DNA from 2 places in the Paenalcaligenes sp. GW821-LYS-B07-1 genome. Region 1 is predicted to be linked to the other one. Evidence: predicted binding sites of a transcription regulator. Region 1 holds the regulator's gene; the other holds the start of a gene.
The links. Region 1 encodes FNR, which switches genes on or off when oxygen is low (the NO sensors DNR and NnrR bind a similar motif). Its sites were predicted from a motif close to TTGATNNNNATCAA; they were not measured.
Positions count from the first base shown of each region.

Region 1 (15,562 bases):
GCTAAAGGCAATAAGCTGTTAGGTGCTCCTGACTTGACTAGCGGTAACTGGCTGTATGGTAGCTCGGAAGCTGTGATCGTTGACGGTATCTTGAACGGCCATGACAACCAGATGCCAGCCCAGAAACACCGCCTAACCGAAGAGCAAATTCGCTTGTTGGCCGGTTGGGTTTGGGGTTTGGGCAACAACACTGCTAAGTAAGCATTGTGATGTGATTATTGTAAGTTGAGGTGTAGCATGAGTAGTGACGCTCCCCATCGTCAACCAGACGAAGGTAATACAGAGCAGGTACCGGAATGGCGGCCACCTATTTCCTCCAAACCGGTGACAGCTAAAGCGCCTGCTCATGCTGTTAAGATCGACGACGTCAATAAGAAGATCTATGCTAGATCGGTAAAAGGGGTATTCGCCAACTGGCGAATCGCCCTAGTATTCCTCACCCAGATTATTTATTACGGTCTGCCTTGGTTGCAGTGGAATGAACGCCAAGCCGTATTGTTTGATCTGGGTACGAGGAAGTTCTACTTGTTCGGCATTGTGATGTGGCCACAAGATATTATTTATCTGACTGTGCTGCTGATTTTGTCGGCTTTCTCGCTGTTTCTCTTTACAGCGATGGCGGGGCGTCTCTTCTGCGGTTACGCCTGTCCGCAAACGGTATATACCGAAATATTCATGTGGGTTGAACGCAAGGTGGAAGGCGACCGTATGGCTCGCATCCGTCTGGATGAGGCTCCGTGGAGCGCCAAAAAACTGCGTCTTAAAGCCACAAAACACTTCCTGTGGATTGTGATTGCTCTCTGGACTGGTTTTACGTTTATCGGTTACTTCGCTCCTATTCGTGAGTTGGGTGCGCAGATTCTAGATTTCACATTGGGCCCATGGCAGTGGTTCTGGTTGTTATTCTACGGTTTTGCTACCTGGGGGAATGCTGGATTCCTGCGTGAGGCTATCTGTAAGTACATGTGCCCGTACGCACGCTTCCAAAGCGTGATGGTGGATGACGACACCTTTGTGGTGAGTTATGACCATGTGCGCGGTGAGCCTCGTGGTAAACGTTCCAAGAAAGTGGATCACAAAGAAGCAGGCTTAGGGGACTGTGTAGACTGTACCCTCTGTGTGCAGGTCTGTCCGACCGGTATCGACATTCGAGAAGGGCTGCAATACATGTGTATTGGTTGCGGGGCCTGTGTCGATGCCTGTGACGATGTGATGGAAAAACTGGATTATCCTAAAGGGTTAATCCGCTACACCTCTGGCCGTGCTATTACCGAGCGCTTGAGTCAGGATCAGGTACGTAGGCATATGTTTAGGCCACGCATCTTGGTGTATATTGCAATTCTGAGTCTTATTACTGTGGCAGCGGTTTACTCGCTGATGGCCCGTAATGATCTACATATGGATGTGATCCGAGATCGGGGTGTAATGGGGCGCGAAGTTCCGGGCGGTCATATAGAGAACATTTATAGACTGCAAATGATGAACAAGTCAGAGCAGCCTATGCGCATCGAGTTGGGTGTAGAGGGTTTCCCTGGTATCTCCATTAGTACAGTGAATGGTGGCAGTGCAGAAATTGTTGTACCTGCAGCAACGAACGAACTGATTCCGGTGCACGTACAAGTTCCTGTCGATGCGGGTTTGAAGGAGGGTATGCACGATATCGTGATTACGGCCCGTAAACCTGGTAGCGCTGAGTCTGGTGAAGAGTTCATCAGTGAGAAAACACGTTTTTATGTGCCTCGCTAGGGCGCACACGATAAAGGACTCATCATGTCAAATGCAATAGATCAGGATTTGGATACACAGCCGTGGTTTAAAGAGCCTTGGCCGTGGATCCTTATGGCAGGCCCATTCTTGGCTATGGTTGGTTGTGCAGTGACCATTGCCTTGGTGTTGCAACCTACAGGGGTTAGCGAAACCATTAACGATGGTGGTCAGAAGCGCGGCTTGGTCGTAACGCGAGACAAGGCACCTGAGACACCCGTAGTGGTAGAGGCTGAATAAAGCCAAATACTACGTAGCAAAAAAATCCCACGTTGTAACGTGGGATTTTTTTGATGCTTACGCGTTGCGATGTAGCGTGGCTTGCGTATAGAGGGCTGCGGTTTAGCAGTCTACTCCAGCCATGGCTTGTAGAGCAGGCAGGTCTAGAATCATGACTTCGCGTTGTTGGATACGCAGTAGGCCTTCGCGAGCAAAGCGCGAGAACAGACGGCTAACGGTTTCCAATGTCAGGCCTAAGAAGTTACCGATTTCCTCACGGCTCATGCGCAAAATGAACTGATAAGGGGAGTAACCCAAGGTAGACAAACGCTGAGACAGGTTGATCAAGAAAGCAGCTAGACGCTGTTCAGAACGTAACGCACCTAAGTTCATGATCAGAGTATGAGCACGGTTGATTTCCTTGCTCATCAGACGACGCAGTTGTTGTTGCAAGATAGGTAGCTGCAATGAGAGCTTATCTAGCTCGTTCAACGGCATCACACAGACCTCACTGTCTTCCAGTGCGATAGAGTGAGAGACATGGCGATTATTCAATAATCCGTCCATGCCAATGATCTCGCCTGGTAGCAAGAAGCCAGTAATCTGTACTTGGCCGGAGGCGTCTTCCAGTTGTGTCTTGATGCTGCCAGTGCGTAATGCATAGATGGCATCAACTTCATCATCAAGGTGGAACAGGAAAGAGCCTTTGCTCAGACGTATACGTTCCTTGACCAGATCATCCAGCTTCTGCAGGTCGTGGTTGGACATCCCTAGCGGCAAGCAGATTTCATTCAGCATGCAGGATGAGCAACGTATAGCATCGTGACTGACAGAGATTCGTTTTTGCATAGAAAGCGGCTACGGTTGAAAATGGTTAGGTACAACGACCGTGGTTAGAGCTTATTTTCAAGCGCAGCATAAAAGTTGCACTTCGGAGTGAAGTGCCATACTTAGTATTCTAACTTATTTAAAAGCTCTTTTTGAAACATCAAGGATTTTGCTTTTTCTTTTATTTTAGTAAGTTGCAATAAATGTAAGAAAATGCAAATAATCACATAAATGATTTTAACAGGCTCTTGAAGTTTGACCAGATGTCATCATCTATAAGTCAAGCGAAATTAATCTGGTGCAGTCTGTGAATACTCATCGCAAGATTCTGCACATTACCTAGAGTAAGGCAACATGCGAATTGATAAATTAACGACAAAATTTCAACAAGCTTTGGCTGATGCGCAAAGTTTGGCATTGCAACAGGGCAATTCTTATCTGGAACCTGTGCACGTATTGGCTGCATTGTTGGCTGACGTGGATTCCGGAGCAGGCAGTCTATTGGCGCGTGCTGGTGTGGCCGTGCCGCGTTTACAAGCCGAAGTTAAAAAGGCAATTGATGCATTACCTCAGATTTCATCTGGGGATGTAAATCTAAATATTAGTCGCGAGCTGCAAAGCGCGTTGGCATTAACAGAAAAAGAAGCAACCTCGCGTGGCGATACCTATATTGCCAGCGAATTGTTTTTGTTGGTATTAAGCCGAGATAAAGGGCAGGCAGGCCGCTTATTAAAAGAAACAGGTCTAAATGAACAAGCGCTAGCAGCAGCGATTGATGCTGTGCGCGGTGGTGAATCGGTCAGTGATGCAGAAGGCGACGCGAATAGAGAAGCGTTGTCCAAATACACCACTGACCTGACTGAGCGTGCTCGCTTGGGCAAGTTAGACCCAGTGATTGGTAGAGACGATGAGATTCGTCGTTCTATACAGATCTTGCAACGTAGGACCAAAAATAACCCTGTGCTGATTGGTGAGCCGGGTGTGGGTAAGACAGCGATTGTGGAAGGGCTGGCGCAACGTATCGTGAACAACGAAGTGCCTGAAAACCTGAAAAACAAACGCGTGTTGGTATTGGATTTGGCCGCATTGTTGGCGGGTGCTAAATACCGTGGTGAATTTGAAGAGCGTCTGAAAGCTGTCTTGAAAGAGTTGTCTCAAGACGCGGGTAAAACCATTCTCTTTATTGATGAAATCCATACCATGGTTGGCGCAGGTAAAGCCGAAGGTGCTATGGATGCAGGTAATATGTTGAAGCCGGCATTGGCACGTGGTGAGCTGCATTGTATTGGTGCAACCACGCTGGACGAATACCGTCAGTACATAGAGAAAGATGCTGCGTTAGAGCGCCGTTTCCAGAAAGTGCTGGTGGATGAGCCTGATGTGGAATCTACCATTGCGATTTTGCGTGGCTTGCGTGAGCGCTATGAGCTGCATCATGGTGTGGCGATTACCGACCCGGCCATTGTGGCTGCTGCCGAGCTGTCTAACCGCTACATTACCGACAGATTTTTGCCGGATAAAGCGATTGACCTGATTGACGAAGCTGCTGCCCGTATTCGTATGGAGATTGACTCCAAGCCTGAAGTCATGGATAGGCTAGATCGCCGCATGATTCAGCTCAAAATCGAGCGTGAAGCTGTGCGTAAGGAAACTGATGATGCGTCACAGCGTCGTTTAGCCACCATTGAAGAGGAGTTGGAGCGTTTACAGCGCGAGTACAACGACTACGAAGAAGTCTGGAAAGCAGAGAAAGCAGCTGTACAAGGTACACAGTCTATCAAGGAAGAAATTGAGCAGCTCAAAGCGGAAATGGCTGAACTGCAACGTAAAGGTCAGTTTGATAAGTTGGCTGAACTGCAGTATGGCAAGTTACCAGAGCTGGAAGGTCGTTTGGCTACTGCCGAGCAGTCTAAAGACAAACTGGAAGACAAGCCGAAGCTGTTACGTACTCAGGTAGGTACTGAGGAAATTGCGGAAGTTGTGTCACGTGCAACCGGTATTCCTGTGTCTCGTATGATGCAAGGTGAGCGTGAAAAATTGCTGAACATGGAGCAGCACCTTGAAGAGCGTGTGGTAGGTCAGAACGAAGCTGTGTCGTTGGTTGCGGATGCGATCAGACGTTCACGTGCTGGTTTGGCTGATCCATCTAAGCCTTATGGTTCGTTCTTGTTCTTAGGACCTACCGGCGTGGGTAAAACCGAGCTGACTAAAGCCTTGGCTGCATTCTTGTTTGACTCTGAGGATCATTTGATTCGTATTGATATGTCAGAGTTCATGGAGAAACACTCGGTAGCCAGATTGATAGGTGCGCCTCCGGGCTATGTGGGCTACGAGCAGGGCGGTTATTTGACTGAGGCCGTGCGTCGTAAACCGTATAGTGTGATTCTGCTGGATGAGGTAGAAAAAGCGCACCCAGATGTATTTAACATCTTGCTGCAGGTGTTGGATGATGGTCGTTTGACGGATGGCCAGGGTAGAACGGTTGATTTCCGTAATACCGTGGTGATTATGACATCCAACTTGGGTGCTCATCACATCCAGGAAATGGTTGGCGAGCCGTACGAGAAAGTGAAATCAGCCGTATGGGAAGAGGTAAAACTTTCCTTCCGCCCTGAGTTCTTGAACCGTATTGACGAGGTTGTGGTGTTCCATGCACTGGGCGAGGCACAGATTCAATCTATTGCCAAAATCCAGTTGCAACGTTTGGCACAACGCTTGGCTGACAGAGGCATGCAGTTGGAAGTTAGCGATGCTGCATTGGCTGAAGTGGCAAAAGTTGGTTTCGATCCGTTGTTTGGTGCAAGACCGTTGAAACGCGCTATACAGCAAAACATCGAAAACCCAGTGGCCAAACTGATTCTGGAAGGCCAGTTCGGTGAAGACGATGTAGTACCGGTAGACTGGCGAGACGGCAGTTTTGTGTTCGACCAGAAAGCAAGCAAAGCATAAGCCTGTTAGTGCTTGTTAAGCAAAAAGCCCCATCTCTTTGAGTGGGGCTTTTTTGTATATAGGGCTATGGTGTTTCTGCGTAGAGGTGTATATTTTAAATTCTCATTAAAAGAATACTTTGTGTATTTTGTTCTTAAAAGAAGAATTTAATGGATTCCGAAACTCTACGTATCTTCACCACGGTAGCGAGCGAGCTGAGCATCACACATGCTGCAGCACATTTGGGGCGAGCCCCGTCTAATGTGACCACTCGTATACAGCAATTAGAGGCTGACTTGGGGTCGGAGCTGTTTGTACGCACAGGTAAACGACTGGCGCTTTCAGCAGCGGGCCAGAAATTTCTGGATTACGCCAATAGGCTATTAGCCTTGGAAGCAGAAGCTAGGCATGTGGTAACAGGTGGTCTTGATGGCGGCACCTTACGTATGGGCAGTATGGAAAGTACGGCGGCAAGCCGATTGCCCGCTTTATTGGCTAACTACCACGCCCAACATACGAGCACTCAATTGCAACTGAGTACAGGTCCTACACGTGCGCTCATAGAGCAATTGCGCACCGGGCTGCTAGATTGTGCCTTTGCCGCCTTAGCGAGCTCAACGGATGCTGATGTGTTGCTGGATGAGTTAGGTTTACAAGCCATGCCTGTATGGACAGAAGAGCTGCTGTTGCTATTACCTAGTAGCGAGTCTGCGGTGACGCAGGTGTCTGAAATTCAAACACGTACCTTGGTGGCATTTCCGTTAGGGTGCACGTATAGAGGCATAGCAGAACAGGTCTTGGGTATAGCAGATACACCTGAATGGCGTGTGTTAGAGATTGCCTCGTATCACGCCATGATTGCCTGTGTGGCGGCAGGCAATTGCGTGACCTTAGTTCCTGCTAGTGTGTTGAAACTGGCGAGGGTGCCAGAGAGTATGCCCACATTGAAAGTGGCTTCGGTAGACACTTTGTTGATATGGCGTAAAGGCTATGATGTGCCGGCGTTTAGGTCGTTCTTAGCGTTATTGTCCGAGGCTGTGAAATGACAGCCGCTGCACATCGCAGTATGTCATTGGGGCATTGGCGCTCAGCCGTAGAGGCAGCGTTAATTTTGTCGGTAGGCATGGGCTTTGGGCGCTTTGCGTTTACGGCTGTATTCCCTTACATGGTGGAAGACAGCGTGATTAGCGTGCAGCAGGGGAGCTGGGCAGCATCGATGAATTATGCAGGCTATTTGCTAGGAGCACTGTTAGCGGTACGGATGCGTGCACGTTATGCCTACAAACTGTGTTTGTGGTCTGTATTGGGAACAGCCTTGTGTTTGGCTGTCTTAGCGTTGCCTGTGCCTGTGCCTGTGTGGGTCATATTAATTGTGCGTGGTGTGGCCGGTGTGGTGAGTGCATTAGGGTTTGTGGCGGCATCGTTATGGTTATTTGAGCAGCGGGGGCATTTCACTGGGGCTCCAGTGTTGTATGCAGGAGTAGGCGTAGGAATAGCCTTATCGGCTGAGTTGTTGGTACTAGGTGCCAGCCTAGGCTTGCATAGCTCAGGTATGTGGTTGCTATTGGGGGCGGTAGCAGCCGTGATGGGCGTTATTGCCGCACCTGGTTTGTTGATGCCCTATACCGAGCCGTCCACCGAGGCCTCTGCGGCACAGGCGGTTATACAACCTAAATTGGTGGCAGTGCTGCCTATGGTAATCATTTATGGGCTAGCGGGTTTTGGCTATATCGTAACGGCCACCTACTTACCCATATTGGTACACATGGCATTACCTGATGTGCATTCTGCTCATGTGTGGGCGGTGTTTGGTTTGGGTGCAGTACCAGCATGCTTTGTATGGCATAGGCTGCATGAGCGATTAGGTACACGCGGGGCATTGCAATGGAATCTAGCGTTACAAGCGTTGGGCGTAGCTTTGCCTGTGCTTGTTCAGTCAGCCAGTAGTTATATGCTGAGTGCTCTGTTAGTGGGGGGAACCTTCACCGGTACCGTGACAATTGCGATGCCTGCAGCGCAACGTTTGGCTCGTCATACAGGAAAAAATGTTTTAGCCATCATGACATTGATGTACAGCGTAGGGCAGATCATTGGTCCTATGGTGGCAGAGCTTTTGCATACGTATAGCCATAGTTTTTCTAGCGCACTATTAGCGGCATCCTTGGCGTTAGTGATCGCTCTAATTTGTAGCGTAAAACTGTACCCGCCCGCTACACAGCAGTAAGGGAGAATAAAAAAAGCCTGTGATCACAGGCCTTTTTGGTGTGGGCTTAGCGTATTGGTTTGTCTAAACGTTTAGCCGGTGTTTCATTTAGATTTTCTCGCGTAGCGTCCCACGAGTAGAATTTCACACCAATTTGTATGCGTTCGCGGTTAGTTTCGCGACGCCAGCGATTGGCATCTCGCAGTGAGTACACGCAGCCACAGTATTCTTGCATGTAGAACTCTTCTGTTTTGCTGATTTCGATCATACGTTTAGCACCGCCACCTTTGCGCCAGTTGTACGTCCAGTACAGCATGTCAGGGTAACGGGCTGCTGCGCGCTCGCCACAGCCATTGATCTGGTTCATGTCTTTCCAGCGTGAAATGCCTAGTGAGCTACTAAAGGTGTTGTAGCCGTGTTCATGCGCATACAAGGCAGTGCGCTCAAAGCGCATATCAAAGCATTCTGTACAGCGTATGCCGCGTTCAGGTTCATGCTCCATACCTTTTACCCGTTCAAACCAATTATCTACGTCGTAGTCGGCATCAATAAATTCGATGCCGTGTTTTTCGGCGTAGCGTATGTTTTCCTGTTTGCGAATTTCATACTCACGCACGGGATGGATATTCGGGTTGTAGAAGAAAATAGCGTAGTCTATGCCTGATGCGGTCATGGCCTCCATCACCTCGCCTGAACAGGGGGCGCAACAGGAGTGCAGCAAAACCTTTTTGCGGTTGTCTGGTAGGGTGAGTACAGGACGATCAACTGATGTGGACATGACGCTTATGACAGAATAAATGTAGCTGAACCTACTATTTTAGCCCTCAATCACAACTTCCCAAAGTGCTCGCACAGTTTGGCGGTCTTGTTCGTGGTTTTGAGGAGGCACACGCGCCCAAGGTTGGGCTTGTAGACGCAAGGTGTGCTGCAGTTTTCGATAGTTTCTGTAGATGCTACTGACTTGCGTTGCAAGAGTGCTATCAATCAGCCCTAACTCTGCTGCTAAACCTAGCAAGGTGATATTGCCCAAATTCCCTAAAAGCACTGGATACTGATGCGCATGGGCCAACACGATAAATTGCGTGATGAACTCAATATCCACCATGCCGCCACTATCGTGTTTCAAATCGAACAGCTCGCTGCGGTTGGGGTGGCCTTCAAAAATACGAGCACGCATTTGACGTATATCGGCTTTAAGCTGTTGCAAGTCGCGCGGGCGCACCAAGATGTCTTGGCGTACTTGCTCAAAACGTTCACCAATGCGTGTGCTACCGGCTACAAAGCGGGCGCGTGTTAAGGCTTGATGCTCCCAGCTCCAAGCTTGTTGTTGCTGGTATTGTTCGAAGCTGTCTATGCTGACGGCAATGAGGCCGGCGTTACCATCTGGGCGTAGGCGCATATCTACTTCGTATAGGCGTCCTGACGAGGTGAGGGTAGATAGCCACGAGATCATGCGCCTACCAAGCTTTACGTAGTGCTCAGAAGCATTCTGATCAGGGTCATCGTACAAGAACACCAAATCTAAATCAGAGGCGTAGCCTAGCTCTTTTCCGCCCAGCTTACCGTAGGCAATAATGGCAAACTCAGGCGCAGGTAACGAAGATAAATCAGCCCCTTTAGGTTGTGCTAATGGCCATGTGCGGTACAGCGTTTCTTCTAGCATCAGGTCGGCCAAGGCAGAGGACTTGTCGGCCAATTGCTCTACGGTGTAGCAGCCAGACAAGTCTTGCGCTAATAGCTCAAAGGTGTGTTGATGCAGCGTGTCGCGCATCAAGTTCATTTGTTGCTCTATGTCGGGTTGGCCATCGGGCAGTTTGCAGGCATCTAGCTCATGGTGCAGCTGTTTTTGCAACGCAGAAAAGTCGGTGTCTTGCATGAGGCTTTGCCAGTTAATCAGCCTATCCAACACCAACGGGTATTGCACTAAATATTGCGCCACCCACGGGCTGGCAGACACCAACATGGTTAAACGGCTGATAGTCTCTGGGTACTCGCTCAACAAGGCCACATACGCGCTACGCTGAGCGATGCTTTCCATCACATTTAATAGTCGGCTTAGCGTTTCTTCTGGGTTAGTGGTTTGCGCAGCAGCCTGGCAAAGTTGCGGCAGCAATTGCTCTAAGCGGGCACGGCTGGGGCGAGGCAAGCGTCGTAGTTTATGGCTGTCTAGAAAATGGGTGATCTTTTCGTTAGCGTGTGTTTGGAAATCGTCAGGAGTTGCAACATCTGGTTCCGGTTCCTGTGTGACGGGAGCGCTAGTAGGACTAGTGTCGTTCAGTCCGGCTAGTCTAAAGGCATCACTAAAATAACGACTGACTGCATTGCGGTGTTGCTGTAGTTGCGTTTCAAAGTCTTCTACGCTTAACCCCATTGTGGCGGCTAGTGCTTGGCGCTCTTCGGTTTTAACAGGCAGCAGGTGGGTTTGTGTGTCTTCGCGGTACTGCAACATATGTTCAGTGCGTCGCAGAAACAGATAAGCCTGCTTAAGTTCTTGCACGGTAGTTGCTGTGAGTACATCTGCTCGTTGCTGGGCACGCATAGCATCCAGCAAATTAGCGCATTGTAGAGAGGGGAGACGTCCTCCGCGTATCAACTGATTCAGTTGCACTACAAACTCAATTTCTCTAATGCCGCCGTCACCGAGTTTGATGTTGTGTAGGCTATCAATGCCATTTCTACTGAGGACGCGTCGGTTCCAGTCTTGACGTATGCGTTCACGCAGCTCGCGCAGAGAGGCTAACGCATCAAAGTCGAAGTAGTTTCGATATACGAAGGGGGTGCGTAATTGTTCGAATTGGTAACGTAATTGATGAGGATTGCTGCCGGACCATGCTTGCAGTGGTAAAGGTCTGGCTTTGATCCATGCATAGCGCTCCCATTCGCGGCCTTGGCTAATTAGGTAGTTGGCGACAGCAGCCATGCTCCACGCCAAGGGGCCAGAGTCACCGTCTGGACGTAAACGCAGGTCGCAGCGGAACACCTGGCCATCGGGGGTCACCTCAGACAAAATAGCACTGATTTGTTGGGTCAGCTTACCGAAAAACTCATGATGACTGAGTGGGCGAGGCCCTGAGGTGTCACCATCTGGGCCATAGATGCAGATTAGATCTATATCAGAAGATACGTTTAATTCTTTACCTCCCCATTTGCCCATTGCCAGAATTAACATTTCTAATGGTTGGCCGGTTTTAGGGTCCAGCGGTGCACCATGCCGTTCTGCTAGTTTGCGATAAGCAGTTTCGTACGCGTGTTGTACCGACAGATCAGCCAGATGGCTCATGGCTTGAGTTACTTCCTCAAAGCTGGCTAAACCGGCAATGTCGCGCAGCATCAAGGTATAGAAAACCTCGGTGCGCAGTAAGCGTAAGGGGCGCTTGATATCGTTGATTTCACTATAGGGGGCGTCTGCCAAAAAGTGACGAGCCAGTTGGTTTAAACATTCTATAGACAACGGTGTTTGGCTATTTTGCTGTAAGTGTTGAGCAAAATCGGGGAATGCCGTTAATTTTCGTTGTAATGTGCCTGACCAAGTGAGGGCAGAGTTCAATATAATGGCTTCGTTCATCTGATAATCGATAAAAAGTCAGAGCATTAATCAACGGTGTAAAGCATGCCCATGTTAGCACTTGTGCAGTCCTGCGGATTAGTGTGACGATTGGAGGCTTATGTCACGACTACGGCGCACGTTGCTGTATGTGCTTTTTGCTTTATACCTGAGCGCAGTACTGTTTGTCAGCGCAATACGTTTCTGGGTCATACCCAATTTGCAGCAATGGCAGGCACCATTGGAAAAAGTGTTGTCTGAAGCCCTAGGTGTAGAACTGACCTTTGAACAGGTATCCGGCGAGTGGAAAGGGTCTCGCGCCCGTATACAAATAGACAATGTGCGAGTACAGCAAGGTGAAGGCCAACAGCCTGCCATGCACATCCCTTTGCTGAAGTTTGAGTTCAGTTGGTCGTCGTGGCTATATGCCAAGCCTATTTTCCACATGGTGTATGCCGAAGGGCTACAGCTCACCATACAGCGTGATGCCAATGCTGATATACGTGTGGGTGGCGTATTGGTGGATGAAGGGGCAAACACGAATCAGGCACCGCCAGCAGGCGAGGAAGAGGCGGTCTTGCGTTGGTTGGCCTTGCAACGACAAGTGCAGTTTGCCAATGCCACTATTATTTGGGAAGACACCTATAGGCAGCTCCCTCCAGAAATCATTAGCCCGGTACAAATAGACGTTCAGAATCGCGATGGTAGGCATTATGTAGCTCTGCAGGAAGGCACAGTAGCGCAGCCAGAAGGGTTGGCGGTAGTGGCTGATCTACGTAGCCCTGTAGAAGAGGGCGATAACCTAGAGGCTATGGATGGTCAACTGTATGTGCGCGCACGCACGGGGTTTGAGTCGTTGTTAGCCTTGGGGCTGGATAAAAACAAGGATTGGTCGGTGTATCCTGAGTCCTTAGAGTTGCTGGTTAATGTAGAGAAAGGGCGCTTTACCGACATACGCTTTAAAGCGGAGGCTTCTGATTTACACGGCGCATTTTATGGACAACAGTTGGCTGCACAGAAAATGTCCGTGTTCATGTCATCATCATGGGCTGATTTAGATAGGTGGTTAGGGCAGCGTGACTGGCTGAGTACAGCACCCGTACAAAGCATGGCATTGATGCAAGGGGTCAAGATTGGTGCAGGACAACTATGGCAAGAAGACTTATTGCTAGATAGGCTGGCATTCGAGCTGGATGGGCGTGGTAGAACATGGCAACTAAATACCTTCTTGGTGGAAAACGAAGAGTTGTATTTGCATGCTCAAGGTAATTGGCGTCCAGATCCAGATTATGAGTTGGGGTGGTTAGATCTACAGGGTAAGTTAGAGCACGTGCAGCTTAGTACCTTGTACAAATATTTCCCGGATGATGTGGGCGAAGACGTCATTGTTTGGTTAAAAGCAGGTCTGCAAAAAGGGTGGTTAGAGCAAGGGAAGTTTACGCTGCGGGGTGATGTGGATGCTTTCCCTTTTCAGTCTGAGCAAGACAAAGGTTATTTTGATGTAACCGCCACTGTGCGTGATGCCCAAATTGATTATTGGCAAGCACCGGCACATGAACGTACATGGCCAGTGCTGCGAGATATACAGGGGCAATTGCGTGTAGAGCGGGCAGGTCTATATGGCATGTTTACGCAAGCGTCGGTGCTGATTGATCCAGCGTCTCCTGTGCAGGCAACCAAACTAGACATCACTATTCCTAATATGGAGCATGACTCCATCGTGCATATTGATGCGCAGAGTCATGGTAGTGCGGCGTCGTATGCGCCATTATTTAAAAACTCCCCCTTGGGCGAAATGGTGAACCATGAGTTGGATGCCTTGCGTGCTGAGGGGCAGTGGGAAGTGCCTCTGAAATTGGCTGTCCCGTTGCAAGCAGGAAAGCCTGTGACGGTAGCAGGCCATGTGGCTATGCAAAATACGGCGCTGCGTGTTTATGACTACCTTCCTCCTATGCGTAGGCTACAAGGACGTTTGAATTTCACAGAAGATGCCGTCTGGGCTGAGAACCTACGTGGCACATGGTTAGGTCAACCATTGAGTATAGAAAAAGGCGTGGCCTATGAAGGTAACCAGCCAGCCAAGTATCCGGGGCTAACCTTTAATGGCAGCGTGGATATGCAGCAAGCTCGCCCATGGATACCCGCCATGTGGCATGAGCGTGTGCAGGGGCGCACACCTTTTCAGTTTGTGCTGAATGTGCTGCCGTCTGATGTGGTGTTGACCTTCGATTCCGATCTGAGTGGCCTGATCGTGGATATGCCGCTGCCTATGCAAAAACCGGCAGAACAACGTTGGCCACTACAGTTGCGTTGGCAAGGAGCAGGCCCTACCACATCGCAACTGACTGTAGCGTTAGGGCGTTCTTTCTACGCCAGTTTCTTGCACGATACGACTAACCCATCTCCGTATTTCAAGGCTGGTACGATTACCGCCAACAAAGTGGTTCGTCCTGTACAAAATGGGCTGGTCGTTGATGTGTATTACCCCAAAGTGGACTTGGATGGCTGGCAGGCGCTTATACAAACAGCACAGGCAGACGAGTCACAAGGTGATGGGTATTTCCCGGCCTTGAAACGTTTGCGTGTTCAGGCGGATGAAGCGCAGGCTCTGGGGATGGGGTTTGAGCAGTTAACGTTGACAGCTCAGCAGCCACAGCAACGGCATTGGCGTGTAGACATAAGCTCTAGCGAAGCAGCCGGGAACTTGCAGTGGCAGGTGGATAGAGAGGGTGAAATAGAAGGCATACTTCAAGCACACTTTCAACGCATTATTCTGGGTGAGATGGCCGAGAATGACGTGGGCGAGGATACCGAGTCTGAGCGTTGGGGCGATGACGCGTTGCATTTGCCTGATATGAATCTGCATATTGAGCAACTGGAAATCGCTGGTAAGCGCATAGGTAGTGTGTTGGCTGAGGGGCGGTCAGAGATAGGTTCTGATGTCTGGCGATTAGAAAAGCTCTCGTTGGTGGCACCAGGTGTAAGCCTAGCAGGTACAGGGCATTGGTTGTTGAATGGTGAATCCAGAGGGCTGTACATAGAAGCGCAAGCAGCTATAGAAAACCTACAAGACTACCTGAACTTTTTTGGTGTGCAGGATGTAGTACGAGGAACCAAAGGTTCGGTAGCCATGCAGTTTAATTGGCGTAATTTGCCGTGGCGTGTGGCGCTAGATGACCTAGAGGGTGATATCAATATCGTTTTAGGTAAAGGCAGGCTGAATCAGGTACAGTCGCGCTCAGCACGTTTGTTAGAGCTATTGTCATTACAGTCCTTAACGCGACTGGCACGCTTAGAACTAAATATTGGCGGTGTGCTACGTGAAGGTTTCCCTTACGATGAGATGCGTGGTGACATCAGTTTGCGTGAAATGCAGCTGCATACCAATAACTACCGCATTATTGGCCCTGTAGGCACCATTGTGATTGAGGGTGACGTAGGGGTGAAAAGCGAGAGCTTGGCATTGAACGTAGTGGTGATCCCAAGGGTAGATGTGAGTGGTGCTGCTGTGGCAGCAGCGATTGCCGTAAACCCGGTGGTGGGGATAGGGGCATTTTTAGCCCAGTGGTTACTGCAAGAGCCATTATCTAGAGCAATGACACAACGCTATTCAGTACAGGGCAGTTGGGATGATCCGCAACTGGAAGAAATGTCGCTAGACTGAGCGTAGGTAGGCAGTATGATGTGCATAAAAAAGGGGCCTAGGCCCCTTTTTATTGATAGAACGTATAAGGATTAATATACACCTTGTTGGAGTATCGCATCCGCCACCTTTACAAAGCCGGCAATGTTAGCGCCGTCTACATAGTTAATGAATTGAGCCTGCTTGCCATGCTGTACGCAGTTTTCATGAATAGCATGCATGATCTGGTGCAGTTTCTGGTCAACGGCTTCCTGAGTCCAGAATAAACGTTGTGAGCTTTGGCTCATTTCCAGTCCGGATACGGCTACGCCGCCTGCGTTACTGGCTTTACCTGGTGCGTAGAGAATCTTAGCTTCTAAGAACAGTTCTACTGCGTCCAATGTGGATGGCATGTTGGCACCTTCGGCCACACAACGCACACCGTTGGACAGCA
Region 1 is NZ_CM179516.1:1,209,522-1,225,083, forward strand. Features, by position in the region: gene ccoP (cytochrome-c oxidase, cbb3-type subunit III) at 1-201, shown strand, start outside; gene ccoG (cytochrome c oxidase accessory protein CcoG) at 238-1,746, shown strand; gene AC3QL0_RS05700 (hypothetical protein) at 1,771-2,004, shown strand; gene fnr (fumarate/nitrate reduction transcriptional regulator Fnr) at 2,107-2,832, opposite strand; gene clpB (ATP-dependent chaperone ClpB) at 3,166-5,760, shown strand; gene AC3QL0_RS05715 (LysR substrate-binding domain-containing protein) at 5,910-6,785, shown strand; gene AC3QL0_RS05720 (YbfB/YjiJ family MFS transporter) at 6,782-7,963, shown strand; gene AC3QL0_RS05725 (epoxyqueuosine reductase QueH) at 8,010-8,720, opposite strand; gene glnE (bifunctional [glutamate--ammonia ligase]-adenylyl-L-tyrosine phosphorylase/[glutamate--ammonia-ligase] adenylyltransferase) at 8,760-11,507, opposite strand; gene AC3QL0_RS05735 (YhdP family protein) at 11,608-15,150, shown strand; gene gdhA (NADP-specific glutamate dehydrogenase) at 15,222-15,562, opposite strand, start outside.

Region 2 (15,562 bases), 1.2 Mb from region 1:
AACCGAGAACGCATTGTAGAAACCCGCGCCAGACATCATGCCGCCGTGCGCTGTGGCACAGGCTTTACGGCCATGGCTGGAAAACTCATCTGCCAAACCCGCAATGACATCTGCACCAATCCCGCAGTCGTTCGCATAGGTCTCTAGGTCTTGCGAAAACACCTCGGATTTCAGCAGTTCATACGCCGAACTGACCTTCAACGGTTTCCCAGCCACTTCTACCGTTGTTTGCACCTCTAACTGTGCAGACTCTTGCATGTTTTTGACCGGCACCAGCTCACCGGCAGCATTCATTACCAAGTACGGATCATCGTCGCCAAAGGCTTCGGCCTCACCAATATCCATACCGATGTTAGAGCCGCGCAAGTAGCGACCATAACGTGGGTGGTTAGGCTCAGTAATCACAATCCAGCTAGAGGTGGTGAAGGAAGGCTCACCATTGGCTTTTGCCACCTCAATGCTAGGGTTAGAGAGATAGGCTGTGTTGACTCTATCGTTTTCCATCAACCAGCGCATCATGCCCAGCACCAGCGCACCGTCTGTGCCGGGACGAATCGGTACCCAACGGCCTTGATCGCCAGCAGCACGGTTGTCTGAGTTATTCAGTACAGGGTCTACCACCACGTATTCCAAACGGCCTGCGGCACGACCTTGCGCCAACATACCGCCAGTACGTTTAAACGGGTTACCCGCGTTACCTGGGGCAGTACCGATGAAGATCACAAATTCTGCGTGTGCCAAGTCAGGCTTAGCGTGTGGCATACCACGGTGGTCACCAAACAAAGCACCAGAGCCTGAACGCCATGAACCACCACAGTACGAACCGTGACCCACGTAGTTCAAGGTACCGTAGGCATTCTGCCAGAAGCGGCGCGCCAAGAAGTCACGGCCATCGTTCACACTCACGATATGACCTACTTGGTTCACTTTAGCGCCCAATGCTGGGTTGTTAGGGTCAATAGGGGTTTCCAGATCGCGCAGCGCACGCAAACCATCCACATGACCTTCACCAAACAAATCGCCGCCTTCTACCACTTCTTGCACCAACTGCTCGAAGGAAATCGCTTCCCACTGACCGCTATTACGTGGACCCACACGTTTCATGGGAGTCAACACACGGAAAGGTGAGTTAATTTGATCTAGCGCTGCGTTACCACGACCACAGGCAGTAGAACGCCCAGCCAGACCTTTATCTTTGAAGCGTGACAAGCCTACCAAGCTGTCTTTAAAGCTCACATCCATAGGCAGGTGAGGTTCGGTAGACAGAGGGTTGTACGGGTTACCGGTGACACGGATCACGTCACCGGTGCGTTTATCCACACGCACACGAACACCACACAAGGTGGTACAGCCCAAACAGCCGGTGTAGCTCACTTGCTGATTAGGGTTCAAGCGTACTTCGCCAGTTTTTTGATCAACAATGTATTCAGGCTCGGCAGAGTGGCCGTGCAAACGTTTTTCACCGGTAGGTTTACCCAATACGCTATCGGCCATACGCCCCAGAGTCTGGGAAAAACCGGCTACAAAAGCGACCAAGCCACCCGCTGCAATGAGTTCACGTCTTTCTATTTTCATATTCGTACTCCAACAATTCAGGCCTGACGGGTATTACCCAACTGATTCAAGGGCAGTAAAGAGGTGAGGGCGATGAACAAGAACACCCACAAACCTGCTGTACCCACAATGCCTAGTAATCCTTCTGGCCCTAAGGGCAACTGGTAGCTGTAGTAGCCTGCGCCGGTTTTAGGCACTTCTTGGCCGCCGATGAAAATACTCCAACGCATCATCCACGTAGAGTGCAGGGCCAACAAACCAATCAACAAACCAGAACCGGGGCGTTTCCATGCCAGCAAGAAGGTAATCACCGTCGCCAATACTGCCCATGCAGCGGCCAAGCGCCAGTTTTCTGCTGGGGCAACTTCCGCCAACGCGGCACTGTGTACAGGAGACAAGCCACTCAACGCAATTGCCAACCACACCGCACCTACCAACAATGCACACAGCTGGCTCACTGCTAACCAACGTGAGGATTTTTGCACAATCAGCGGTTCAGGGCACGACATCATGCGGTTGAAAATCAACACCATACCCAGCGCGCCAGCCATAGCTGTCACCACAAACTGCACGGGTAACAACGGTGTGTTCCACAGGGGGCGAGACGCCACTACCATCACTTCAGCACCGGTGTACAACGCCACCAAAATCGCACCAATGGTGGTCACTACAGCAGCAATGCCTAGTGCGGTACGACTTTCATGGCCACCTAAGGACAACCATCTAGCGATAGGGGCGTAACGTGTAGGTTGTGCGCCAGTTTTAGCCAGCAACGGACGCCATGCCAACCAGCCGTACAGTAACAAACCACCTACATACACGGGGATAAATACCGCACCCCATGCCATCCACGATTTAGGATTGAAGTGCAGATAGAAATTCAAGAAACGGCCGGGTTGGTGCAAGTCGGCCAGCAAGGCCACGGGTGCACTGATACCGCAGATCACGGCCACCGCTAAGGCTAAGTTGGAAATCCCTTTCCACGATGGTCGTTTAAACATAACTCCTGGCAACGACAGCAGGAAACCGCAGTACGACAAACCAATCAGGAAGAAGTACTGCACCGCCCAGGGTAACCAAGCCACTTCGCGGGAAACGTTGATGGTTTCTACAATTTGGGTATACATAGCAGGCTCCAGAACTTAGATGGACGTATGGCGAGGTTTCCACAAGGCAGCTTCACCTACTACCTTGCCCTGGAATTTCTCATCCAGCCCTATGTAGAACACCTGTGGGTCTGTGCCCGCCTCAGGTTTCAGCACTTTCAGCTCATCTTTGGATGCCTGCAGCAAGTGGTTCAATTCGCCATCGGGATCATTCAGATCACCAAAAATACGAGCACCACCCACACAGGTCTCTACACAGGCAGGCAACAAGCCTGCTTCCAGACGGTGCGCACAGAAGGTGCACTTGTCGGCTTTACCGGTGTTGTGATTGATGAAACGTGCATCGTAAGGGCAGGCTTGCACACAGTACGCACAGCCCACACAGCGGTCGCTGTCTACCAGCACCAAACCATCTTCTTGTTTGAAGGTAGCGCCTACTGGACATACCGGCACACAGGGTGGGTTATCACAGTGGTTGCACAGTCGTGGAAGCACGTAGGTACCGGCGGGCTGATCTTCGCCTTCCAGTGCCACACTGTAGGTGGACACTACCGTACGGAAGCTGCCTTCCGGTACAGCATTTTCCTGAATACAGGACACCGTACAGGCCTGACAGCCAATGCACTTACGTACGTCTACCAACATGGCCCAACGGTGTTTGTTTTGCTCGTCTGCCATTGCCGGTGTGGGCAGGGCGACTGCGGCGGCGGTCACCACAGGAATACCACGCAAGAATGCGCGACGACCTGCGTCTGGCTGTTGTGCCTGACTCGCACAGGAGCGTGCGGCCCCTTGGCAGCCTGAAGTAGACACACTGGTAGCTGGTGTAGCCGGTTGCAGTGATTCTGCCCGTGCTTTGCGCGAGAAAAAACGGATTATGCTCTGGCGCGGTGTAGCACCGGTGTTGGCTTCTGGACTAGGGCTCATAGAACTCTCCTGACATCATTGCTTACACTTCCCGCAACATTTTGATTTATTGTAAAAATCAGCGCGGTTCAGTGCGTTATGGTCAGAATACGAGTTGGCCCCTACACCACCTATAGCTACAAAAACTTACCTCAGTAGATGAAAGTACCTATATAGAAAACCCTTAATCCTTTCAAGCCTATAAGCCATCAGGTATTAAGGGTTTTGGGGTGTAATGCCTGCCTACACATGAGAATGAGCAAAGCTTGATACTGCTCAATATGTAGTTGACTATATAACGTTCATTTATCCCTACAGAAAGTAAGGAATAGGCCCTACACGGGCCTAGTGCTTAGCGGCTGCGTACTTCAGTGATGATCGCATCCAGCTCTGACAAGGCCAGAGCCAACTCGTCTTCAGTTACGTTCAGTGCGGGCATAAAGCGCAGCAATTCTGGACGTGGAGCATTCAGCAACATGCCTTGAGGTTCACGGTTACGCGCGGCCAATACAATCGCTGCACCGTCAGGACGGTCCATTTTCAGTGCACGTAGCAAGCCCATACCGCGCTCGCCATTCATGCCCCATTTTTTGCTCAGTGCATTCAAGCCGTCAGACAACTGTTGGCTACGTGCCTGTACGGATTCCATGAAACCAGGAGCCGCCAAGGTATCAAATACAGCCAAACCAGCCGCAGCCATCACCGGGTTACCGCCGTAGGTACCGCCTTGTTCGCCGTGTGCGAAACACGATGCGGACTCGGTTGCACACAGTGCTGCCAAAGGAATACCACCACCAATACCTTTAGCCAAGGTCATGATGTCAGGTTCGATCTCGGAGTGCTGGTAGGCAAACATTTTGCCTGTACGGCCCATACCGGTTTGCACTTCATCCACGATCAACAGCATATTGTTTTCACGGGTCAGTGCACGCAGTTGCTGCATGAACTCTTTAGTAGCAGCAATCACACCGCCTTCGCCTTGTACGGGCTCCAGCATCACGGCTACGGTTTTGTCGTCGATCAGTGCTTTAACAGAGTCAATATCGTTCAGGATAGCTTTAGGGAAGCCTTCCACCTGAGGCGCAAACATCGTGTCCCAACCTTCTTTACCAGAGGCAGACATAGTCGCAATGGTACGGCCGTGGAAACCATGGTCGAATGTGATGATTTTGTAGGAGCCGTTACGGTTCACTTTGCCCCATTTACGGGCCAATTTGATCGCGCCTTCGTTAGCTTCGCCACCGCTGTTCGCAAAGAACACGCGATCAAAGCACGATGCTGCTGTCAAACGCTTTGCCAACGCCATGGAAGGCTCGTTGTAAAACGCTGGAGATGGGTTCATCAGTTTCTGCGCTTGCTCGTGCATCGCATCTACGATCACTTTAGGGCTATGGCCCAACGCGTTCACTGCCCAACCCTGAATCATATCCAAGTATCGTTTGCCATTATGGTCTTCCAGCCAGGAACCCTGACCTCGAACAAAAACCAGCTCCGGGCGAGCTGTAATATCCATAAGCGCCTTGGCACCGGACCGATCAAATTGCATAACGGCAAACCCTATAAGGTAAAAACGTAGTGGGTGAAATCGTGCACCCACAATGGACAAAAGCCCTTGTTTAGTTTCACGTAAACAAAGGCATTAGCGCGCACGGTAAAAGCACCATGCAATTATGCATAATTTACCGCTACAGCGCAGAAATGCAAGAGAAACTGCGTGTTTGCCGCCTATGTGGCACACAGACGCTACGCATGCGCCACACCACGGCCATTAAAACGAAGTTTGCTCGTCTTCCCAGCCCAGCAACGACAATTGTTGCGGCGCCTCATCCCAGCGCCTTGCTTCGTCTTCGGGGACCAAATTACTGGCTTTGACACCAAACAAACGCAACGCCGGTTTATCAAACGGCACCCGTCGTAAACACTGACCAGCCACCGCGTGAATATCCGCTGCCTCCACCACCGGCATCTCTACGCTGCGGTCGCGTGTGACCGTACTGAAGTCATGAAAACGTACTTTGATGCCTATGGTTTGTGCCCGCACTTTTTTGCGCCGCAAATCGGCTTCTAGCTGTTGGCACAACTGTTTAAACACCGCCGATAAGGTCTGCTTATCTTGGCGCACATGCAGATTGCGATCAAAGGTGGTTTCTCGGCTAATAGATTTGGGCTCGGGGCTAAGGTCTAGCTCGCGATCATCCTTACCTTGCGCCACACGACTTAACCACTGTGCATAACTTAAGCCAAAGTGCTGCTGTAACAGAGCAGGGGGCGTGGCCGCCAACTCACCAATAGTATGTATCTCGAGCTCTTGTAGCTTGATATGTGCTTTGGGGCCCACCCCGTTAATCTTGTTAACCGCCAAGGGCCAGATGCGATCTGGTACATCGTCCATGCTCAAAATGGTGTAGCCGTTAGGCTTGTTTAATTCTGAGGCAATTTTAGACAGCAGCTTATTAGGCGTAATGCCTATAGAACAGGTAAGGCCGGTGGCTTCCCACACCGTATCTTTAAGACGCTGCGCCAACGTAGCGCTGTCTTCAGGTAAATGGCTAAGATCAATATAGATCTCGTCTATGCCTCGGTTTTCTATACGGTCCGATATCGTTGCCACAGCAGCTTTAAACAGCGCTGAATAGCGTCGGTATGCATCAAAGTCCGAGGGCAATAAATAAGCTTGTGGGGCAAGCTCTGCCGCCTTCATTAGCCCCATCGCCGAAAACACCCCAAACGCACGCGCTTCGTAGGTGGACGTAGTCACTACACCCCTGCCGGTATAATCCCCCAAACGGGCATAGCGCCGCTCCCCCGATGGAAGCGTCTTGGGAGCATCCGTACTACGCCCGCCAATCACTACCGCTTCTCCACGCAAATCCGGATAGCGCAGCAACTCCACGGATGCATAAAATGCATCCATATCGAGGTGGGCTATGCGTTTTAGGCTACTCATCTTTTACGGTACATCAAATAACTGGTTATTTGGTTAAGCCATAATAAACGTTGACGTTGATATATAGCCTAAGGCACTATTGCCGCATTCCATCTGTCAGCAAACTGTCAGGAGACACACCAAAAATGCGTCAAAAAATACTGATTTCCGCACTGGCCGCACTGATGTTGGCCCCCGTTGCGTTGAATGCTAAAACCTTGCGCTGGGCAAGCCAAGGCGACATTCTTACTTTAGATCCACACGCCCAAAACGAAGGCATGACCATTGCTGCCAGCAGCTATGTATATGAGCCTTTGGTGGACTACGATAAAGATTTTAACTTGGTCCCCGGCCTAGCAGTAAGCTGGGAACAGCCTGACGCTGAAACATGGCGTCTAAAATTGCGTGAAGGCGTGACCTTCCACGATGGCGCCCCCTTTACTGCCGATGATGCGAAGTTCTCGCTAGAACGCGCCATGGCCCCCACTTCTAACTACAAAGCCTATGTAAACGGCATTAAAGAAGTGAAAAAGGTAGATGACTACACCATAGACATCATCACCGACGGCCCTAACCCCATTTTGCTGCGTCAGTTGACCAACCTGTTCATCATGAACAAAGCCTGGTCCGAGCAACACAATGCGCAGCAGCCACAAGACTTTAACGCCAACCAAGAAACTTTCTCGGCGCGTAACGCTAACGGTACTGGCCCTTACAAGCTGGAAAGCCGTGAAGTAGATATTCGTACTACCTACGTAGAAAACGACAACTGGTGGGGCAAAGACACCAAACCGGGTAACGTGACTCGTATAGTCTTCACACCTATCAAACAAAACGCTACTCGTACCGCAGCATTGCTGTCTGGCGAAGTGGATTTTGTACTGGACCCACCCGCACAAGATTTGCAGCGCTTGCGTCAACAAGCCAAGATCGTAGAAGGTAACGAATATCGCACCATCTACCTAGGCTTCGATCAAAGCAGCCCAGAACTGGTTTACAGCCCTATCAAAGGCAAGAACCCCTTTGCGGATGCTCGCGTACGTGAAGCGCTGTACGTCGCCATTGATATGGATGCCATCAAACGCGCTGTGATGCGTGGATCATCGTCGCCTACTGGCACCATGATTGCACCACAGGTAAACGGTTATGACGCCTCGCTGGCTACACGTGTACCGTATGACGTGGAACGCGCTAAAACGCTGTTGGCGGAAGCAGGCTACGGCCCGAACGAGCTGACCTTCACACTGGATTGCCCGAACAACCGCTACATCAACGACGAAGCCATCTGCCAAGCCGTAGTAGGGATGTGGGCTAAAGCGGGCGTGAAAGCCAACTTGAACTCCATGCCACGTGCAACGTACTTCCCTAAAGTACAAAACTCCGACACCAGCGCCTACATGTTCGGCTGGGGCGTACCTACCTTTGACGCACTGTACACACTGCAAAGTCTGATTCACAGCAAAGGCGAAGGCGCAGACGGCTCCTTTAACTTTGGCGGCTACAAAAACGCTGAAGTGGATGCACTGATCGACAACATCAAGGTTGAAACTGACGACGCCAAACGTACGGCGCAAATTCAAGAGGTGCTGAAAATTCACGCTCAAGAATTCGGTCACATCCCTTTGCATGACCAAGTGATTCCTTGGGCCATGGGCAAAAACGTGAACGTGATCCACCGTGCCGACAACCGTCTGACGCCGCAATGGGTCACCATCCAATAATTGGTCTCTGACCATTATCACAGGAACTGCGCCTGACTCTTACCAAGGGTCGGGCGCAACCCGCTTATTATGCTGGTATTCATCATCCGCCGCCTCATACAGGCAGTGTTGGTCATGTTAGTGGTCAGCTTGCTGGCCTTTGTGTTATTTCGCTATATCGGTGACCCCGTCACAGCCATGCTGGGCCAAGATGCCACCGAAGCCGACCGCATTGCTTTACGCCACAGCCTAGGGCTGGATCAATCCGCCTTGGTGCAGTTTGGGCACTTTGTGTCCAACGCTGTACACGGTGAATTTGGATTATCCTTGCGCCAAGGGCAAAGCGTCGCTGAACTGCTTAAAGACCGACTTCCCGCCACTGTAGAGCTGTCTGTGGTTGCTGCCGTACTGGCATTGGTCATCGGCTTACCACTGGGCATTTATGCGGCGCTACGCCGTAACGGTTTCATTGCTCAAAGCATTCTGGCCTTTTCGCTGCTAGGCATCTCACTGCCCACCTTCTTGATCGGTATTTTGCTGATACTGGTGTTTTCGGTACAGCTAGGCTGGCTGCCTAGTTATGGGCGTGGCGACGTGGTGTATTTCGGCTGGTGGAGCAGTGGGATATTCACGTGGGATGGCATCAAGCATCTCATCCTGCCCGCCATCACACTCTGTTTGTTCCAGCTCACCTTGATACTGCGCTTGGTGCGTTCAGAAATGCTGGAAGTACTGCGCAGTGACTACATTAAATTTGCCCGCGCCCGTGGCCTAAGCCAACGCGCCATCCACTTCGGACACGCACTAAAAAACACCTTGGTTCCTGTGATCACCATTACCGGCTTACAACTGGGCGGCATCATTGCCTTTGCCATCGTCACAGAAACCGTTTTCCAATGGCCTGGCATGGGCTTATTGTTCATCCAAGCTGTACAGTTTGCCGACGTACCCGTCATGGCCGCCTACCTGTGTTTAATTGCCTTGGTCTTTGTGGTCATCAACCTGGTGGTGGACTTACTGTATTTCGCCGTAGACCCCAGATTACGCACCAGTCTTGGTAAAGCAGGGGGACACTAATCATGGATAGCTTAAAACGTTTTTGGGATAGCGATCTGGCATGGTCATGGCGTCACTCCCCTGTCGCCATTGTTGCCAGCATCATCTTGTTTTTGCTCTTAGTAGGCTCCCTAGGTGCAGGCTGGGTAGCCCCGCACGACCCCTTTGACCTCGCCAGCATAGACCTGCTTGATTCCTTGCTGCCCCCTGTGTGGGAGGCCGATGGCCAGAGCACCTACTTACTGGGTACAGACAGCCAAGGGCGCGACCTGTTTTCCGCGCTGCTATACGGCACACGCATCTCGCTGCTTATTGGTTTTGCCTCAGTTGCCTTAGCGATGGTGGTAGGCATTATCTTGGGCCTTATTGCCGGTTACGCCGGTGGCCGTGTGGATGCGCTGATTATGCGTATTGCAGACATTCAATTGTCCTTCCCCGCGATTCTGATTGCACTGCTGATTGACGGCGTAGCACGCGCCGCTGTGCCTGCCGACATGCTAGAAAGCATAGCCTTCCCTGTCTTAGTCGGCGCGATCGCCTTGGCGGGTTGGCCACAATATGCCCGTACTGTGCGTGGCTCCACCATGGTAGAAAAAAACCGCGAATACGTGCAGGCTGCAAAAGTCATTGGCGTATCCCGCAGCCGCATCATGTTTAGCCACGTATTGCCTAACGTCATGGGCCCAGTATTGGTGTTAGCCACGGTGCACTTAGCCACAGCCATTATTACCGAAGCCACCCTGTCATTCTTAGGGGTAGGGGTTCCACCCACATCGCCGTCATTAGGCACCTTAATACGGGTGGGTAACGACTTCCTGTTTTCTGGCGAATGGTGGATCACCATTTTCCCCGGCGTGATGCTGGTATTGCTGGTGCTGTCCGTCAACCTATTGGGTGACTGGCTGCGCGACGCACTGAACCCGAGGCTGAACTAATGAGCGCTTTATTAACCGTTGATAAGCTGGCGGTAGAGTTTCCTACCCGCCGCGGCGTACTCAAAGCCTTGGATGACGTCTCGTTTCACATCAGCAAAGGTGAAATTCTAGGCGTAGTAGGCGAATCTGGGGCTGGTAAATCCCTAACCGGGGCGGCCATCATAGGCTTGCTAGAGCCCCCTGGGCGCGTCAGTCACGGTGCCATCTACCTGCACGACGAGCGCATCGATAACCTGCCAGAAAAGCAGCTGCGCAACATACGTGGCCGCCGCATCGGCGCTATCTTCCAAGACCCGCTCACCTCGCTGAACCCCTTGTACACCGTGGGCAAACAGCTGGTAGAAACCATACAAACCCACTTACCGCTGTCTAAGCATGACGCCCAAGAGCGAGCCATCAGCTTGTTAGAATCCACCGGCATTCCTGCAGCACGTGAACGTATTAACCACTACCCCCACCAGTTCTCTGGCGGCATGCGCCAACGGGTAGTGATTGCGCTGGCCTTGGCGGCCGACCCAGAACTGATCGTGGCCGATGAGCCCACCACCGCCTTGGACGTCTCCATTCAGGCGCAGATCATCGACCTGCTTAAAGACCTGTGCAAATCCAAAGGCACAGCGGTCATGCTAATCACCCACGATATGGGTGTCATCGCTGAAACTGCCGACCGTGTGGCGGTAATGTACGCTGGCCGCATCATAGAAATAGGCCCCGTGCGCGACATCATTCGTGATCCATCACACCCCTATACCCGTGGGTTGATGCGCTCCATTCCCACGCTAGACAGCGGAACAGAAAGGCTAGAACAAATCCCCGGTAGCATGCCGCGCTTAAACGCCATCCCTACCGGCTGTGCCTTCCACCCGCGCTGTAGCGAGGCCATGCCCGTCTGTATCCAGAAACGCCCAGAATTACAGCAGCACGAACAAGGCCAAGTCGCCTGTTGGCTGCATCACGCCCCAGTTGAGGAGCCAGTAGCATGAGTACTGCGCCACTATTAGAAGTGCGTGATGCCGCACGTTGGTTTGACGTTTCCCCATCGTGGTTGGAACGTACCCTCTACCGCAAACCCAAAGTCATGCTGCGCGCCGTAGACGGCGTATCCTTCACCCTAAACCGTGGAGAAACCTTGGCCTTGGTGGGTGAGTCCGGCTGTGGAAAATCCACCGTCGCGCGGCTATTGGCAGGCTTATACCCGCTTACACGTGGGTCAATTAGCTTTGAAGGGGCAGACCCCAACAGCATGAACGCTGCGCAACAACACGCGCTGCGCAAACGCCTGCAAATGATCTTCCAAGACCCCTACGCCAGCCTCAACCCACGCTGGCGCGTAGGCCGCATCATTGCCGAACCACTCAAAACCCATACTCAGCTCAGCAAAGCTGAACAACAAAAGCGTGCAGGGGAGTTGTTGGAACAAGTAGGCCTAAGCGCCACCGACCAACACCGTTATCCACACCAGTTTTCAGGTGGACAGCGCCAGCGTATCTCTATCGCGCGCGCCTTGGCATTGAAACCAGACTTCATCGTCTGTGACGAGCCCACATCCGCCTTGGACGTATCCGTACAAGCGCAGGTGTTAAACCTGATGAAAGACCTACAGCGCGAGCTGGGTCTAAGCTACCTATTCATCTCGCACAACTTGGCAGTCGTGCACCACGTAGCTGATCGTGTAGGTGTGATGTACTTGGGGCGTATCGTCGAAATCGCCGAGCGTGATGCACTGTTTAACAACCCGCAGCACCCGTACACACGTATGCTGTTGGGGGCGATTCCGGATATGAGTGGCAGTGGCAAAGCACGTACGCCAGTAGCAGGTGAAGTACCTAACCCGCTAAACCCACCCTCAGGCTGTACCTTCCACCCCCGCTGCCCGCTGGCGAATGAACGCTGTAAGCGTGAAGCGCCGGCGTTGGTGAGTTACGATGGCGGAACGCAAGTGGCTTGTCATGCGGTGGAGGAAGGGCGAAGTGGGGTGTAGTGTTTGACATGCGGCGGGGATTTTGAATCACCCCCCCACAACCCTAACCTTAGGCTGCTCCGCACACTCCTCACACACCACCGACACGTTCAGCCTATACATCTCCAGCTTCACGCCCTGATCCGCACACGCTTGTTCCACCGCGCGTAATATCCGTTTGTCGTCCATGGATTGTTTTTTGCCGCAGGTAACGCAGCTCATGCTCCCCACAGGCTGTTCATCCTGCATGGAATACAGCAGCTTCCTACCTTGTTCCATATGTGCATAGATCACGCCAGCATCGTGCAGGTGTTTCAAGGTGCCGTACACCGTACCCAGACTAAGCGGTGTGTTGTGGTGCTGTAGTTGGTTGAAGATTTCTTCTACGGTCATGGCTTCTTTCTGTTCGTGCAGCACATTCAGTACCGCCAAACGCGCCAGTGTCATGCGTATACCTGCTTGGCGCAACAAGCCAGCGCCCACACTGTGTGTCATTAATACATTCGTCATGTGTTACTCCCTTGCCAAAGTAAGGAAGAATCTATGTCTTCCAAGGAACCTACTCCGCTTAACACCATGCTGCTTTCTAGTTCGGTGCGTAGTAGGTGCAATATGTGTGCTACCCCTGTAGCGCCTGCAACCGCCAACCCGTGCAATACGGGCCGCCCAATCAATACCGCTTTGGCACCTAAGGCCAAGGCTTTTAGTACGTCTGTGCCACGCTGTATGCCGCCATCCACCAACACCGGTACGTGGGCACCAACGGCGGCTACCACTAGCGGCAATACATCTAAGGCGGCAGGCACGCTGTCTAGTACACGTCCACCGTGGTTAGACACTATCACACCCGCTGCCCCCGCTTGCACGGCTAGCTGCGCATCGGCCGGGCGCAAGATGCCTTTTACCAGTACGGGTAGGGTGGTGTGTTTGACTAACCATGCCACGTCATCCCAACTCGCCATTTGAGTGACGAGGGGATGTTGAAATAAAGACTGCCCAGCTTCTAATACGCCGGGTATTTGCAACTTGTCTGCATAGGGCAGCAAGTTCACAGGTTTGATGCTCGCAGGCAGGCTAAAGCCAGATCGTTGCTCGGCATTACGGCTGCCTTGTATGGGCGCATCTACCGTCATCACGATGGCTTCGTAACCTGCAGCTTCAGCACGGCGCAATAAGGCCAAATTGACCTCTTTATCGGCCTGCCAATACAACTGAAACCAACGTGGGCCGGATGTAGCAGCGGCTACGTCTTCTAGGCTGACACTGGCTTGGGTGCTGACCACGTACACGGCTTGCAGTGCAGCAGCGGCAATAGCAGTCGCGCGTTCTGCATCGGCATGCGCTAAAGCATGAAAAGCCGTGGGTGCGATGAAAATAGGGTGTGCATAACGTTTACCGAACAGCTCCAGTTCAGTGTTGCCCTCGGTAATACGGCGCAATACATGCGGCCATAGCATCCGCTGTTCAAAGGCTGCCGCATTACGACGTTGGGTGATGCCATCCGCCGCCCCCGAGTTTACATACGCCCACGTCGCCGCCGGTAATAGCTCGCTGGCACGCTGTGCGTAATCAGCCAAGCAGCTTAGCCCTTGCAAGGATGCCTCGGCTTGGCTCATGTCTCTCCCCATTGGCGTATAAGGTTGTGATACACGCCAGATAAGCGTGTGACTTCATCTACCGAATCACCACGGCTCGCCAATTGCTGCACCACATTGTCCAGTTCGTATAAGGACTGACGGGCGCTGTCTTCGCGCACCATGCTTTGTGTCCAGAAAAAGGCCGCAAGCCGTTCACCCTGCGTGACCGGACAGACGCGGTGCAAGCTGGTGCCGGGGTACACCACAGCATGACCAGCTGGTAGTTTGACGCGCTGTGTGCCGTAGTTGTCTTGAATTTCTAGCTCTCCACCTTCGTAGCTATCTGGGTCACTAAAGAATACGGTGGTGGAAATGTCTGTACGTATACGCTCACCCGTTTGTGGGTGCACACGTATGGCGTTATCAATATGAAACCCGTAAGCGCCCCCGCCCTGGTAGCGGTTAAACATAGGCGGCAGTATTTTCAGGGGCAGGGCAAAGGACACAAACTTAGGCAACGAGGACAAGCGTTGCAACACCGCTTGGGCAAGTTCTATTGCCACGGGGTCTTGCACATTCAATTGCTCATTACTTTTTTGCTGTACCGCGATATAGCCTGCGGTTGCACGGCCATCTTGCCAGAATGCCTGTGCCAGCCGTTCACGTATGGCGTGGCACTCTTCTGCACTGAAAACTTCGGGAATCACCAGAATCATCTGTTTCTCCTAATGTGCCAGCAACAGAGCCGTCGCGAACAGGCTCTGTTGCTGTCCTATGGCTTACTCCCAGCGATAGGTGGCACTGAACATATAAGAACGTCCGGGAGCGACGTTTGCAAACACCCCTACGTGCGATGCATCATACAGCGCATTGTTAGACAGGTTATTCGCGTTGAACTGCAAGGACAAACTCTTACTTACGTCGTACTGCAACATAGCGTCGTAACGCAGGTAGCTAGGCAGTTCTAATGTGTTGGCATCATCTACATAGCGTTTGCCTAAGTAGGTCACACCGCCACCCAAAGTCAGCTCAGGCAAGATCTTGTAGGTAGTCCACAAGCTGGCGCTGTGACGTGCGATAAACTTGGTTTGGTTACCGTCATACACGCTGCATACACGAGGTCTCAAAATGCCGTCACCACTACAGTTTTGGTACTCCTTAATTTTAGGTGCTAGATAGGTATATCCTGCCCACACATTCCAACGTGGTGTAATCGCCCCCGAAGCACCAAGCTCCACCCCTCGCACACGGTTACTACCGTTAAGAGTTACATCTCCCGTTAACGGATCAGAGGAACGTGCATCCGTTTTATGAGTTTCAAAGTAGGCGGCCGTCAGTGACAAGCGTTCGTCGAATACATCCCACTTGGTACCAATTTCCCAACTGTAGCTTTTCTCGGGTTTCATATCACGCACAGTCGCGGTACCAGCTGCACCGTCCGCCCCTCCACCTTGGCCTAAGTTTTCGCCAGCTGGGTTAGAGGATGTTGCATACGACACGTAGATACTGCCATTTTCGGCAGGCTTATAAACAGCACCTAATTGGTAATTCCAGAAATTATCCTTGCTCTTTGTCTTGAAATCATCAACGGTAAAGCTTTCACGACGCAGACCCAAGTTCAGCAAGAACTGCTCGCTAAGTGCGATGGTGTCCATGAAGTAGATGGAGCGCGTTTTGATGTAACCGTCTTGGGTTTTATCACCGTACTGAAGACGGAAGTTGTAAGGCCTATTAGGATTAGGGTTCCACAAAGAATCAGTGTCTATCGCAGGCAAACCTGTCACAGCACGGCTATAAACTTTCTCGTAGGTGAACTCCACACCAGCACTATACGAGTGCTTC
Region 2 is NZ_CM179516.1:11,877-27,438, reverse strand. Features, by position in the region: gene AC3QL0_RS00110 (molybdopterin dinucleotide binding domain-containing protein) at 1-1,575, opposite strand, end outside; gene nrfD (NrfD/PsrC family molybdoenzyme membrane anchor subunit) at 1,593-2,681, opposite strand; gene dsrO (sulfate reduction electron transfer complex DsrMKJOP subunit DsrO) at 2,697-3,587, opposite strand; gene AC3QL0_RS00095 (acetylornithine transaminase) at 3,919-5,112, opposite strand; gene dinB (DNA polymerase IV) at 5,335-6,513, opposite strand; gene AC3QL0_RS00085 (ABC transporter substrate-binding protein) at 6,639-8,213, shown strand; gene AC3QL0_RS00080 (ABC transporter permease) at 8,283-9,269, shown strand; gene AC3QL0_RS00075 (ABC transporter permease) at 9,272-10,183, shown strand; gene AC3QL0_RS00070 (ABC transporter ATP-binding protein) at 10,183-11,166, shown strand; gene AC3QL0_RS00065 (ABC transporter ATP-binding protein) at 11,163-12,164, shown strand; gene AC3QL0_RS00060 (Fur family transcriptional regulator) at 12,192-12,653, opposite strand; gene AC3QL0_RS00055 (alpha-hydroxy acid oxidase) at 12,650-13,759, opposite strand; gene AC3QL0_RS00050 (Fe2+-dependent dioxygenase) at 13,756-14,436, opposite strand; gene AC3QL0_RS00045 (TonB-dependent receptor) at 14,500-15,562, opposite strand, start outside.
Region 2: dsrO (sulfate reduction electron transfer complex DsrMKJOP subunit DsrO) is a predicted target of FNR. The motif match lies at 3,833-3,846, and genes of this name have one in related genera.